DNA from 3 places in the Mycobacterium sp. M23085 genome. Region 2 is predicted to be linked to each of the others. Evidence: riboswitches for the same ligand, from Rfam matches in the RefSeq annotation. Region 2 holds a riboswitch; each other region holds the start of a gene.
The links. Region 2 has a riboswitch for magnesium ahead of ACIUM1_RS20415 (PPE family protein). Riboswitches for the same ligand answer to the same signal wherever they lie in the genome.

Region 1: it holds a riboswitch for magnesium, as region 2 does, so the genes downstream of both, ACIUM1_RS13705 (hypothetical protein) here and ACIUM1_RS20415 (PPE family protein) in region 2, are expected to answer to the same signal.
Region 3: it holds a riboswitch for magnesium, as region 2 does, so the genes downstream of both, ACIUM1_RS03625 (Rv1535 family protein) here and ACIUM1_RS20415 (PPE family protein) in region 2, are expected to answer to the same signal.

What each region holds. Positions count from the first base shown of each region.
Region 1 covers NZ_CP174280.1:2,976,705-2,978,968, forward strand. Annotated here, with positions in the region: gene ACIUM1_RS13700 (NADP-dependent oxidoreductase) at 38-982, shown strand; gene ACIUM1_RS13705 (hypothetical protein) at 1,044-1,259, opposite strand; M-box (ykoK) riboswitch at 1,496-1,731, opposite strand; gene ACIUM1_RS13710 (class I SAM-dependent methyltransferase) at 1,843-2,264, shown strand, end outside.
Region 2 covers NZ_CP174280.1:4,324,772-4,327,035, forward strand. Annotated here, with positions in the region: M-box (ykoK) riboswitch at 179-352, shown strand; gene ACIUM1_RS20415 (PPE family protein) at 806-2,092, shown strand; partial or broken gene ACIUM1_RS20420 (IS481 family transposase) at 2,193-2,264, shown strand, end outside.
Region 3 covers NZ_CP174280.1:870,109-872,372, reverse strand. Annotated here, with positions in the region: partial or broken gene ACIUM1_RS03630 (NAD(P)H-dependent flavin oxidoreductase) at 1-549, shown strand, start outside; M-box (ykoK) riboswitch at 688-874, shown strand; gene ACIUM1_RS03625 (Rv1535 family protein) at 1,159-1,404, shown strand; gene ileS (isoleucine--tRNA ligase) at 1,718-2,264, shown strand, end outside.

The DNA.
Region 1 (2,264 bases), 1.3 Mb from region 2:
CGGGGGTGAGGGCATCCTCGCCCGAAAGGAGATCGGCATGACGGCTGCAGCGGCGCGCGCGGTACGGTTCGACCGTTACGGGGGACGTGAGGTGTTGTACGTCGCGGACATCGACATGCCGTCCCCCGGGCCGGGCGAGGTGGTGGTCGAAGTCCGCGCCGCCGGGATCAACCCCGGTGAAGCGGGCATCCGGGCCGGGGCGATGCACGAGATGTTCCCGGCCACCTTTCCGTCCGGCCAGGGCAGCGACCTGGCCGGTGTCGTCACCGCCACGGGGCCCGGCGTCACCGAGTTTTCGGTCGGCGACGAAGTATTGGGATTCAGCCTGCGCCGGTCCAGCCACGCCACCCACACCGCCGTTCCGGTCGGCCAGTTAATCCGCAAACCTCCCCAACTCAGTTGGGAGGCAGCGGGATCGCTTTATGTGGCGGGTGTGACCGCGTATGCGGCGGTCCGCGCGGTAGCGCCGCAACCGGGCGAGACGATCGCCGTGTCGGCCGCCGCCGGCGGGGTGGGCAGCCTGGTCGTGCAGCTGCTGATGTTGCGCAAGGCGCGAGTGCTCGGCATCGCAGGGCCGGGTAATGCCGACTGGCTGCGCGCGCATGGCGTCATTCCGATCGCGTACGGCGACGGGCTCGCCGAGCGGCTGCGGGAGGCGGCGCCGGACGGAATCGACGCATTCATCGACCTGTTCGGTCCGGACTACGTCCAGCTCGCCGTCGATCTCGGCGTGGCCCCGGAGCGGATCGACACCATCATCTCGTTCCAGAAGGCGGCCGAGGTGGGCGCCAAGACCGAGGGCAGCATGGAAGCCTCCACGCCCGAGGTGCTCGCCGAGATGGCCGACCTCATCGTTTCCGGCGCCATCGAGTTCGACATCGCCGCGACCTACCCGCTGGACCGGGTCGCCGACGCTTACGCCGAGCTCGAGCAGCGGCACACCCACGGGAAAATCGTTCTGCTGCCTACCAACTCACAATGAAGCGGCCGGCCCGGCCACACCGGCCGGGCGACACTGTGCCGCCCGGCCGCCGGGGCCGTGCTCAACCGTGGTTGCCGTCGGAACCCGAGGCGTGTCCACCCAGCGACGCGGTGACCACTGCGATCGGCATCCTCGAGACGTACAGGTTGGCCCGCTCCTGCGGGGTCAGACAGGCCCGCAGGTGAAACCTGTTGGCCAGCAACCGGCCTGCGCGCAGCATCGACCGTCCGCGCATCCGGGACGCAGTGGAAAAACGATGTGTGACAACAAAAGCCATGATCTTCTCCTCACGGAGGCCCGATCGGCGTCGACACGGCTGGTCAACCCCCCGCGACCACGGGAGGTCAGGCGGTTGACGAACTGCCGGAACCGGATCGGGACAAGACGGATTTCGGATAGGGACTATCGCCGGGACACATCTCGCCCTCACCTCCTCACGGCCAAGACACACGCGGGTGTCACCACAGTCACCTGAACGAAAGAGGCAGGCATGACCCACGGCGCATGGCGTGGGTCGCACCCCTCTCGTCGGAGCTTCGGCACTGCACGGCGTATCCGGACTTGATCGATGGTCGCGACCCCCTGCGCGCGGCTTCGCCGCGCTTGCGATCGCTCCTTAACCGATGGTCCAGAAGCCACTTGGGCTCAACCCTTGGGTCCGGGAAGAGCTGTCCTGACCCGGGGCGTCTCTCGACGTTCGGGGTCAGTGGCCTGTATCCATGCAGACGCCTCACCTACCGAGGTGCTTGCGCGTCCATACTGACACCGGCGTCGCGGCCTCGTCAAACGCTTAACGGATCCCTGACGCCCGCCGCCGCTCTGCCAGCGCCCGCTCAGGCTGCGCGCCTAGGCTCGATGTCATGACCACAACCTTGCAGGATCCCCGGGTCGCGTCGACGCTCGACCGCATGTATGCCGAGTCGAAAAACCAGATGTCGCTGCTGCGCGAGCGGCGCGGCACCTTCGATCGGCCGATGACCGCGCAGGAGCGGGCCGAGGCGATGAGCGAGTTCTACATCCCGGTGACACCGGAGGCCGGCCGGCTGCTGTATTCACTGGTTCGGGCCACCCGCCCGTCGACCGTCATCGAATTCGGGATGTCCTTCGGCATCTCCGCCATTCACTTGGCCGCGGCGGTGCGCGACAACGGCACCGGGCGCGTGGTGACCACCGAGTTGAGCGACAGCAAGATCGCCGCGGCGAAAAAGACTTTCGCCGAGACCGGCCTGGACGATGTCATCACCATCCTGGAAGGCGACGCGCTGTCCACGCTGGCCGACGT
Region 2 (2,264 bases):
GCGGGCAAGTTGATGCACTGCCACACAACGGTTTTACGTGCCCGCAGCTCGTCGGACGAAGTGCCCATGTTCGATGTGCAGCTGCTTGCAGTCCGCCCCCCGGTTGCCAACGTTGCCGAAAATTGTTTTCGTGCAATTCGGTTGACTATCGAGAGCCTGGGTGCAACTATTACCGGCGCAAGCACCTCGCTAGGTGAGGCGTCGGCACGGACAAAGGCCACTGACCCCGAACGTCGAAAGACGCCCCCGGTCAGGACAGCTCTTCCCGGGTCAAGGGTTGAGCCCAAGTGGCTTTCGTACTCATGGACGAATACGCCGTGCAGTGCCAAAGCTCTGACGAGAGGGGTGCCACGGTCTGCCACTTACCGCCGGCCGTTTCATCTCGCTGCGCTCTCAACCGGCGGCCCGTGCGCCAGACGCTTAGGAGGTGAGGCGGAATGAGTCCATCTGATAGACCCTGTCCGGGACCGACAACTCTTTCGCTTCGATCGGGCTCCCGGTCTGGCTAGCGATCTGAATCGACCTGTGCTGCTGCGAGTTCCGACGCGCAATATCTTCTTTGCGTGTGTGTCCATCGTGTTGCGCCGTGACGCTCCAGATCTAAGTTCACCGTGCGCTACTTAAGGAGGAATCGAATGCTTTGTGCGATGGGACACCCGCACACACCCACCACGGCGGAAAAACGCTACGGCGATGTCGTTGCAACCCGAGGCCACCATGGGCACGACCTCGTGGCGACCGGCGGTGCCGGTTCGCACCCGGCGGCCCACACCGCTGATATCTCTCGGACCTGTTGAGAATCACGATGATTGACTACGGCTCGCTGCCACCAGAAATCAATTCGACTCGCATGTACGCCGGTGCCGGCTCGGCTTCGCTGATTACTGCTGCGAGCACCTGGGAGGGCTTGAGCGATGACTTGCGTGCCCAGGCGACGTCCTATAGCTCCATCGTTTCGGGATTGAGCACCGATCAATGGCGCGGTGCCGCATCGACGTCGATGGCGAGCGCCGCGGCAAGCTACGTGGCGTGGATGACCAGCACTGCAGCACAGGCCGAGGAAGCAGCCAACCAGGCCAGGGCTGCCGCCGCAGCCTATGAAGTTGCCTTTTCGCTGACGGTTCCCCCTGCGATCGTCGCGGACAACCGTGCCCTGCTGGCATCGTTGGTTGCCACCAATGTGCTAGGACAAAACACTGCGGCGATAGCGGCCACTGAGGCCGACTACGCCGAAATGTGGGCCCAGGATTCCTCAGCGATGTATTCCTACGCGGGATCGTCGGCGGCGGCCACTCAACTGACTCCATTTGCCCAGCCGGGACAGAACACCAATTCCGCCGGTTTGGCGAACCAGGCCCGGGCGGTCAGCCAAGCGACAGCCACCTCGACGGAATCCGACAGCCAGGCAACACTGTCGCGCGTGGTCTCCTCAGTGCCAAATACGTTGCAAAGCATGGCGTCTCCTGGCTCGTCGACGTCATCAACTTCGTCCAGCTCGGCGACATCATCCGTGGCTTCCGTTGCCTCGTCCTCGTCCTCGTCCTCGTCGTCGTCCTCGTCGTCGTCTTCGTCTTCGTCTTCGTCTTCATCGTCATCCCTGCTGTCGGATCTTTGGGACGATTGGGGACCCGACGCCAACATCTGGAACACCATTTTCTCCTCCGGATTCTTCATGCCCGGCAACTACCTAGGAACGGCCGCTGACTTCATGAGCCAAAGCCAACAGGGCGCCGGGGCCGCGGCGGCTGCGAACGATGTTCTCGGCGCCCCGGGTCCGGGCACGTTGGTCGGTGCGTCCGGATGGAGCGGGTCCGATAACCATGCCGGACAGATCTCGGCGGCGTTCGGTCGAGCGGCCTATCTGGGGCCGTTGTCGGTGCCGCCGAGCGTGACAAGTGCGGACTCCCCGGGGATTCACCTCGCATCGGCGGTAGCGGCCGACCCGGTCAACACCGCGCCGGCGGTCACGTCGGGACTTCCGGGAATGCCAGGGATGCCGATCACCAATGTGCCCGCGAACAGTCTGACGAGCAAGCCTCCGAAGTATGGCTTTCGGCCTTACGTGGTCACCCGGCCGCCAGCCGCCGGCTAGGTGTCGTGACCCGGGAGGTTGTTGACGGCGTGCCTGCTTGAAAGTGGGAGGACCTCCTGACGGAGTGGATGTGTCTGGCATTCACCCGTAGGAGGTCCTCGTGTCTCACGCTAACGCCCGTACCAATGTGTTCGCTCGTCGGCTGATCGTTGAGCGTGTCGCCGCCGGGTGG
Region 3 (2,264 bases), 2.1 Mb from region 2:
GCGGGCGGTCACACCGGCGAAGTGGCGACCATGGTCCTGGTCCCCGAGGTCGTCGATGCCGTGGCCCCGGTGCCCGTCCTGGCCGCCGGCGGAATCGCCCGCGGCCGCCAGATCGCCGCGGCGCTGGCCCTGGGCGCCGAGGGAGTGTGGTGCGGCTCGGTCTGGCTGACCACCGAAGAGGCCGAGACGGTGCCGGTGGTCAAGGAGAAATTCCTGGCCGCCAGCTCGTCGGACACGGTGCGGTCGCGCTCGATGACGGGCAAGCCGGCGCGGATGCTGCGCACCGCCTGGACCGACGAGTGGGAGCGCCCGGAAAACCCGGATCCGCTGGGCATGCCGTTGCAGACCGCGCTGATCACCGAGCCGCAGGTGCGCATCAACCAGGCCGCCGCCCACCAGGGCGCCAAGGCGCGTGAGCTGGCCACCTATTTTGTCGGGCAGGTGGTGGGCTCGCTCGATCGCGTTCGTTCCACCCGCTCGGTTGTGCTCGACATGGTCGACGAGTTCATCGACACCATCGGCCGGCTCGACGGCCTGATCGACAAGTGATCCGACGGGTCATCTGCCCAGGTCAGGGCCCTGAACCTGGCCGAATGCTGTGGGCCTCCCGCGCGATTGCGTAGAGAATCCCCGACACGCTATCCAGGGATTTGACCCGGCCAAACCCGTCGTGCATCATCGGTCCGGTAAGCACCTCGTTAGGTGAGGCGTCTACACGAATACAGGCCACTGACCCCGAACGTCGAAAGACGCCCCGGGTCAGGACAGCTCCTCCCGGCTTAAGGGTTGAGCCCAGGTGGCTTCCGGCTCGGATTTGTTCTTCCAGGCCAGGACACGTCGTGTGGTGCCAAAGCTCTGACGAGAGGGGTGCGGATCTCCGACGGTCGTCGGGTTCTGCTCCTCTGCTGCGCATAGATTGCATGCGACCGCGCATGCGTCGTGACCGCGAGGAGGTGAGGGACAGATGCGTTCTAGCGACAGTCCGGACCGAAGTCCGAACTGTGTTTCGTCCCGATCCGGTCTCCGGCGCGACCTTCTCGGCTGAGTCGTCGCAACGCTACGTCGTTATCGGCCAAGCGTTCTGAGATCGGAACCAACGCGGGATGGGACACATCAGTCCAATCAGTCCCCGTTGGTTCTCCCCTCTAGGAGGCGATAATGACCGCAGCTTTCTACGACGTAGCCGAAGCGCCCACCCGCACACTGACCGTGGTGCGCGACCCCGACACCTTTCCGGCCCCCGCCCCGGCTCCCGAGGCCAAGCGCCGCCGCCGCTCCGGCAACGCGGCTTTCGGCGCCGGTGGCGACCCGCTGGTGGACGGCGCCGCTCGCCTGCTGAGCGTTCCGCTGCGTCACGTGTACGCCGCGCTGTGGCGCGTCGGTGTCCTCGAAGTCCGGGCCTGAAAGCAATTCCGATGAACGTCGGGCAAAACGCGGATTTGCGGGCCTTCGTAGAATCGTCTTACTGGCATCGATCCGGCCATCACCGGGGAGCCTTCGGAAGAACCGCCGTCCTGGCATGCCGGGCCGGCTCAGTAGAACCGAACGGGTAGGCCCGTCACAGCCGTCATCGAGTGGCCACGCGAAAGCGCGGCAAGCGGGGTGGTACCGCGGCGCTCGCGCAGCCAGCGCGTCGTCGTCCCCGGTTTGCACCGTGGCACAGGAGACAACGCGCAACGTGACCGACCATTCCGAAGCTGACCTCGAGGCTCAGCCGGTGGACTCCGTCCAGGCCTACCCGAGGCCGGCCGGCGGGGCGCCCGACTTTCCGGCGCTCGAGCTCGAGGTGCTGGACTACTGGGCCCGCGACGACACCTTCCGGGCCAGCATCGCGCGGCGTGCCGACGCCCCGGAATACGTGTTTTACGACGGCCCGCCGTTCGCCAACGGGCTGCCGCACTACGGGCACCTGCTGACCGGCTACGTCAAAGACATCGTGCCGCGCTACCGCACCATGCGCGGCTACCGGGTGGAGCGCCGCTTCGGCTGGGACACCCACGGCCTGCCGGCCGAACTCGAGGTCGAGCGCCAGCTCGGCATCACCGACAAATCGCAGATCGACGACATGGGCATCGCCGCGTTCAACGACGCGTGCCGGGCCTCGGTTTTGCGCTACACCGACGAATGGCGGGCCTACGTCACCCGCCAGGCGCGCTGGGTGGACTTCGACAACGACTACAAGACGCTGGACCTGCCCTACATGGAGTCGGTGATCTGGGCGTTCAAACGACTGTGGGACAAGGGCCTCACCTACGAGGGCTACC